DNA from 3 places in the Methylocystis sp. IM3 genome. Region 2 is predicted to be linked to each of the others. Evidence: predicted binding sites of a transcription regulator. Region 2 holds the regulator's gene; each other region holds the start of a gene.
The links. The regulator PhoB, encoded in region 2, activates phosphate uptake and scavenging genes when phosphate is short. The targets are predictions, from matches to a motif close to TGTCATNNANCTGTCAT.
Positions count from the first base shown of each region.

Region 1: the regulator PhoB is predicted to act here: its motif matches at 737-753, upstream of WOC76_RS23810 (OprO/OprP family phosphate-selective porin).
Region 3: the regulator PhoB is predicted to act here: its motif matches at 1,086-1,102, upstream of WOC76_RS15130 (OprO/OprP family phosphate-selective porin).

Region 1 covers NZ_JBBPBZ010000006.1:86,188-88,456, reverse strand. The annotation lists one part of gene WOC76_RS23815 (IS6 family transposase) at 1-70, opposite strand, end outside; one part of gene WOC76_RS23815 (IS6 family transposase) at 69-496, opposite strand; gene WOC76_RS23810 (OprO/OprP family phosphate-selective porin) at 862-2,269, shown strand, end outside.
Region 2 covers NZ_JBBPBZ010000002.1:143,542-145,810, forward strand. The annotation lists gene WOC76_RS02430 (GcrA family cell cycle regulator) at 205-750, shown strand; gene phoB (phosphate regulon transcriptional regulator PhoB) at 781-1,527, opposite strand; gene phoU (phosphate signaling complex protein PhoU) at 1,524-2,255, opposite strand; gene pstB (phosphate ABC transporter ATP-binding protein PstB) at 2,269-2,269, opposite strand, start outside.
Region 3 covers NZ_JBBPBZ010000002.1:2,701,477-2,703,745, forward strand. The annotation lists gene WOC76_RS15130 (OprO/OprP family phosphate-selective porin) at 1-1,014, opposite strand, end outside; gene WOC76_RS15135 (tetratricopeptide repeat protein) at 1,683-2,269, opposite strand, start outside.

The DNA of each region.
Region 1 (2,269 bases), on a different contig from region 2:
GCCGACGATGTTGTTCAGATATTTCCTTCGCCGGATCTCGATGCCCGCCTCGTGCTCCGCGTTGTAGCTCAATCGCCGCGGTGTTGGCGCCGCTCTTGTCGATCGTGATCTTCTTCGGCGCGCCGTTTTGACCGATCGCTCGGCGCAGGAACCGCAACGCCGCTTTGCGATCCCGCTTTGTCGTCAGGCGGAAGTCCACCGTGGCGCCGGCTTTGTCGACGGCCCGATAGAGATATTTCCAGGAGCCCTTGATCTTCACATAGGTCTCATCCAGCCGCCAGCTGGAGCCGACGGGCCGCTTGCGGGAACGGAACTGACGGTCCAGCGCGGGCGCGAATTTGACGACCCAGCGATTGAGCGTCGAATGGTCGACCTCGATCCCGCGCTCTCCCATCATCTCCTCGAGTTGCCGGTAGCTGATCGGGTAGGCGACATACCACCGCACGCCCCACAGGATCACGTCACGTTCAAAATGGCTGCCTTTGAACTCGATCATTGTGCTATTCCGCCCGCCCTGCTCCCAACCAGCATAACCTAGGCCGATCCCGCAATAAAAAGTTTGCGACAGAACCCGCAAATGCCTGAACGGTGATGATCGCCGCCTGAGGCTCCCAGAAGGCCAAGGAATTTTGACGGCCGTGCTGCAAGGTATTGCCTAAGCCCGACTGTAACTACACTGTTTCGCCAGTGTTGCTGAGCGGCAACTTAGTGCTCTTTTGCCACAATCGAACGGATTATCACGGTTGTATGACAACTGACTTTTGACGATTCGCCGGGGCGCTGATGATAAAGAAACCAATTCCCGCAACTATTGCTCTTTGTGCGGTCTTGGCCTCGTCCGCCGCGAATGCGGCTACAGACGTGAACGCGATCGAGAGCCGCCTGCGCGCGCTCGAGGCGGAGATCGCCAAGTTGCGGAAGGAGGCCAAAGAGGCCAAGGCGCAGGCCGCCGCGGCCGCCAAGGCGACCAACGTCGCCAACGCCGTGGTTGTGAAGGCTGACAACGGCCCGCCGCCGCCGCCGGTCTTCGTGAGTTTGAAGAGCGGCCTCCTCGTTGAGACCGAAGACAGAGCCTTTTCCTTCAAGATTGGCGGACGCCTGTTCGTGGACGGCGCCGCCGCCGCAGGCTCGCCAGGCAATGGATTCCAGGGCAACGTCGGTTTCGGTCAGGCGCGGCTGGAAGTCGAAGGCCGGATGAAGCCCTGGTTCTATAAAATGCAATATGACTTCGCCAACCCGACAGTGCAGCTTTGGAATACAAATCTTCCAAACGCAAACACGCTCACGGGGCTCGCCTTCTGGTCGAGAAACTACGTCACGGACCGCAACTTCCTGTGGGGGGGATGGCGCGACGCTTACATCGGCCTGCAAGACCCGCGTCTTTCTGCGCCGTGGCTTACCGAGCCGGTCTATTTCAAGATTGGTAGCCAATGGGAATCTTTCAGTCTGGAGGGAATTACTTCCTCCAAATTTCGTGACCTGATCGAACGGCCGCTTGCCGTCGACGCTTTCGCTCCGGCCCGCCATATTGGCGCGGCGGTCGGCATGATCGGCAGAGACAACTGGACCGCGCACTTCGGCATCTACTCGTTGAGCTTCCAGGATCTCAACACGCGCCCGGTCAATACCTCGTCAGGAAATATCGGCCCCATTGTGCCGGCCTATAGCGGCTATGGCGTCAGAAACGCCAACTGGTGGCAACCCTGGGGCGGCGGGGCCTATTGGGAGGCTACCGGCCGCGTGACTTGGGCGCCGATCCTGGACGAGCACCGACTCGTCCATATTGGCGTCGCTGGGAGCTACCATCAGCCGAATAACGCCACGGCGTATAGCGACGATCGCAACTCGGCCCCCGGCAACCGTTCTGCTTCGGAAGCCAATGTTCTGTGGACGAACCTCCTGGGCACGCCTGATCTGTCCTGCGGACGCTTCCTTCAGCCTACCGTCTTTCAGACAGCGGGGACGGTTTTGAACCAGTATAACGCCGCTGGCAACTGCATCAAAGACATCGAGAAACTCGACCTCGAAGCGGCGCTCTCCTACAACAACTTCTTCGTTCAGGGCGAATGGCTGGTGGCGAACTACAATCGCAACACCTTTGCGGCCGCCGAGTTCGCGCAGGCCCAGTTGACGCAATTGGGCGCGCCCACGCCGGCTCAAGGGATCTATCTGTCGCCCGGCAATTCCCGTTACGTTGCGAGCGGCGGCTATGTCCAGGGCGAGTGGTGGATCACGGGCGAAGAAAAGTCCCAGTCCTATGACATGAAGG
Region 2 (2,269 bases):
AGAACGCCCCCATCTGCTTGCCAGCGACTCGCGCCCGTGATTCAAAAGGACCGTCAGTTTTTGCCGATGCGGGACGCGTTTTTCGCCCGCATGGCGCTTCTCGAGTTTTCGACGCGGGTCTCATCGACGCCGGTTGTCCCGGCGCAGCGACGGATAGTCGATTCCGTTGACGGCCGCTTCGAACAGACCGCTTGGAGGTCAAAAATGTCTTGGACCGAGGAACGGGTCGAGCTGTTGCGCAAGCTTTGGGGCGACGGCCTGAGCGCGAGCCAGGTGGCGGCGGAGCTTGGACCCGGCATCACACGCAACGCGGTCATCGGCAAGATTCATCGGCTCGGCCTCGCGGAGCGCGCCAAGACGGCGGCCGCCCCGCGTCCCCGCTCGGCGGTGAAGGGAGCCGCTGCTCGTCAACCGGCGCCCGCGCAGATCGTCGCCGCTGCGGCGCCCCGCGCCGGCGGCCATGCCGTTCACGGCAATGTGGCTCTCGCCTATGCGCCGCAGGCCATGGTCGTCGCGCGCGTCGCCCCTGAAGATGTCGTCATTCCCCTGTCGGAGCGCGTGACGCTCATGGAGCTGCGGGAATCGATGTGTCGCTGGCCAATGGGCGATCCGACGACGCCGGAATTCCGCTTCTGCGGCGCGAAGTCGCCGATCGGCGCCGGTCCCTATTGCGCGCATCACTCCCGCGTCGCCTATCAGCCGGCGCAGGATCGCCGTCGCGCCCAGATCAGGGCGCCGCGCTTCGCGTGAGCCTTTGCGAGGGACAGGCGGCGCCGTCCCTCATTCCCGTCCGAAGGTCTCGTCGAAGGAATAGCCCGAGCCGCGCACCGTGCGGATCGGATCTTTCTCGCGTCCGCGGATGAGCGCCTTGCGCAGGCGTCCCACATGAACGTCGACAGTGCGCTCGTCGATTTCGGCCGACATGCCCCAGACGCTGTCGAGAAGCTGCGCGCGGGTGAAGACCCGGCCCGGCTTCTCCATGAGATATTCGAGCAGCCGGAACTCGGTGGGACCGAGATGGATCTCGCGGCCGGAGCGGCGCACGCGCCGCGTCTCGCGGTCGAGGTCGATGTCGCCGGCCGTCAGTTTCGAGGCGACGCGCTCGGGGCGGGCGCGACGCAGCAGCGCGCGCACGCGGGCCATCAGCTCGGGCGTGGAGAAGGGCTTTACGACATAGTCGTCGGCGCCGACGGACAGGCCGCGCACGCGTTCGCCTTCTTCGCCGCGCGCCGTCAGCATGATGATCGGCATGTCGCGCGCGACGTCCCGCGCGCGCAGGCGCCGGCAGATTTCGAGACCCGAGACGCCCGGCAGCATCCAGTCGAGCAACAGGAGATCGGGCGGCGACTCCGCGATGCGAAGCTCCGCCTCGTCGCCATTGTCGACATGCTCGACCTGATAGCCTTCGGCTTCGAGATTGTAGACGAGGAGCGTCGCGAGCGGGATCTCGTCCTCGACGACGAGAATGCGCGGCGGGCGGTCGCCGCGGGCCTCGCGGGCGATGGTCTGGCTGGCGGCGTCGTTCATTGCGGAATGTCTTGCTCCGGGCCGGCCAGGGAGGCGTCGAGGGAGCCGCTGCGGGATTTCGGACGCTCCATCGGCATGGCTTCGCCGGTGACGAGATAGACGACCGTCTCGGAGATATTCGTCGTGTGGTCTCCGATGCGCTCGAGGTTCTTCGAGCAGAAGAGAAGATGCGTGCAGAAGGAAATGTTGCGCGGGTCTTCCATCATGAAGGTCAGGAGGTCGCGAAACACGCTGTCCTCGAGCGCGTCGAGATCGGCGTCGTTCTCCCAGACCGCGCGGGCGCGCTCCACGTCGCGCAGCGCATAGGCGTCGAGCGCGTCCTTGAGCTGCGTCGCGGCGACTTCGTGCATCGACCGCAGGCCGACGATGGCGCGCGGCAGCCGCGCCTCAGTCGCAATTTTCAGCGTGCGCTTGGCGATGTTCTTGGCGAGGTCGCCGATCCGCTCAATGTCGCCGGAGATGCGGATCGCCGCGATGCATTCGCGCAGGTCGATCGCCAGCGGCTGGCGCCGCGCGATGGTGAGCACGGCGTTCTCCTCGATCTCGCGCTGGAGAATGTCGAGACGCGCGTCGCTGGCGACGACGCGCCGGGCGAGCTCCACGTCGAGCATGGACAAGGCGTCCATGGCCTCGGCCAGCATCTTCTCGGCGACGCCGCCCATTTCCGAAATCCGGCGGCCGAGCGCCTCGAGGTCGCGGTCGTAGGACTTGACGATATGTTCGCTCATCGCGTTCCCTTCCT
Region 3 (2,269 bases), 2.6 Mb from region 2:
GCCGATATGCACGAGACGATGCTCGTCATAGATCGGCGCCCAGGTCACGCGGCCCGTGGCCTCCCAATAGGCGCCGCCGCCCCAGGGCTGCCACCAGTTGGCGTTTCTGACGCCGTAGCCGTTATAGGCCGGCACGAAGGCGCCCACATTGCCCGACGACGTATTGACCGGGCGCATGTTGAGGTCCTGGAAGCTCAGCGAGTAGAGGCCCACGTGAGCGGTCCAGTTGTCCTTGCCGATCATGCCGGCCGCGATGCCGAGGTGGCGGAAGGGCGCGATGGCGTCGACCGCCAGCGGACGCTCGATGGTGTCGCGGTATTTCGATGACGCCAGCGCCTCGAGGCTGAAGGACTCGTATTGGCTGCCGATCTTGAAATAGACCGGCTCCGCCAGCCACGGCGCCGACAGGCGGGGATCCTGCAGGCCGATGTAAGCGTCGCGCCAGCCGCCCCAGAGAAAGTTTCGGTCGGTCACGTAGTTTCGCGACCAGAAGGCGAGACCCGCCACCGTATTCGCATTCGGCAGATTGGTGTTCCAAAGCTGCGTCGTGGAGTTGGCGAAGTCGTATTGCATTTTGTAGAACCAGGGCCTCATCCGGCCTTCGACTTCCAGTCGCGCCTGACCAAAACCCACGTTCCCCTGCCAACTATTTCCGGGGGAGCCGGCGGTGCCGCCGCCATCCACGAACAGACGGCCGCCGACCTTGAAGGCGAAGGCCTTGTCCTCGGTCTCGATGAGGAGGCCGCTCTTCAAGCTGACGAACACCGGCGGCGGCGGCGGCGGGCCAGCGTCGCCCTTCACCACCGCAGCGTTCGCGACATTGGTCGCCTTGGTCGCGGCGGCGGCGGCCTGCGCCTTGGCCTCCCTGGCCTCCTTCCGCAGCTTCGCGATCTCCGCCTCGAGCGCGCGTAGGCGAGCGTCGATTGCGTTCACGTCGGCGGCCGCATGCGCGCCCGTCGTCGCGATTAATGCGCCGAGCGCAACGCCCCGGACTGCCCACTTTTTAATCAACATTTCGATCTCCGACCTGAGAATCTCGGACGTGCCCATATTTTAGGCTACAGCCTTACACTGACGCAACTTCCACGACAGAAACATGACAAGAACCTATTTCGGAAAGACTCTCGGGATTCAAACAAAGACTAGTTGCATGTCTGCAACACAATACCACCTGTAGGCTAAGCTTGCGCTACTATTTCTGTTCTGTTTCTATGATTTCTATTATGCGCTTACTTTGATTTAACAGACACAATCCAGAAATTTAAGCCGCTTCTTGCCGAAATTTTGTCAGATCCACCTATAAAACAGAAACAATTGCGCTCCGATTGGAAAAAAACGAGAAACATTTTTCGAGCAGTCTCCTCGGCGCGTCTCGGGTGAATCCGACGACGACGTCAGGTCGATCGAAGAGACAAGTCTCGGGGATTCGCCTGCCGGCCCTGGAACCTGCCCGCCGTCCAGTGGCTTGATCAACGGGCGCAAGGCTTATCGCCGCAGGGGCGTGGTGGCGGACTTGGCTGAACGGGGCTGAAACAATCCCCGTCGATCAGCCCCTCGCGAGATATGAGAGCTTGCGAGCGCTCCCGTGAGCGAAAGATCGGGAAGGTTCAACGTCATCAAAACGAAAAACGCCCCCGGGGGCTGTCCCCGGGGGCGTTTTTGGAGCGGCGATCGGCGGCGGGTCAGTCACAGTCCTTGAAGCGTGACGCCCGGCATTTCTTCATCATGCTTTCGGCTGTCGCGATCTCTTGCGCTGTGAGCGTCTTCGCCGAAAGTTCGTGGACGGATTTCTTTTCGCTCTCGTTCATCGCGAGCGCGGGCTGCTCGATCGCGAGATGCGTCCACATGTAGCCGTGCAGAAAATCCTGGCTCAATCCCTGGCCGAGGGTGTACATGGTGCCAAGATTCAACTGCGCTTCCGGGTCGCCCTGCGCGGCCGCGAGCCGCACCCATTTCGCCGCCTCGTCGTAATTCTGCGCGACGCCGGCGCCGTCATAATACATGCTGGCGACATTCATCTGCGCCGCCGCGACCCCCTGGCCGGCGGCGAGAAGGCTCCACCTCATCGCCTCCTTGTAATCGCGCGCCACCAGTTGCCCTTCAAGATACATGGTGCCGAGATTGGACTGCGCGGCCGCATTGCCGTGGTCGGCGGCCAGCTTCATCCATTTCAGCGCCTCCTTGGGATCGGGCGGCGCGCCCTTGCCGCTCATATACATCGCGCCGAGTTCGTTTTGCGCGCGCGCGTCCCCCTTTTCGGCGAGCGGCT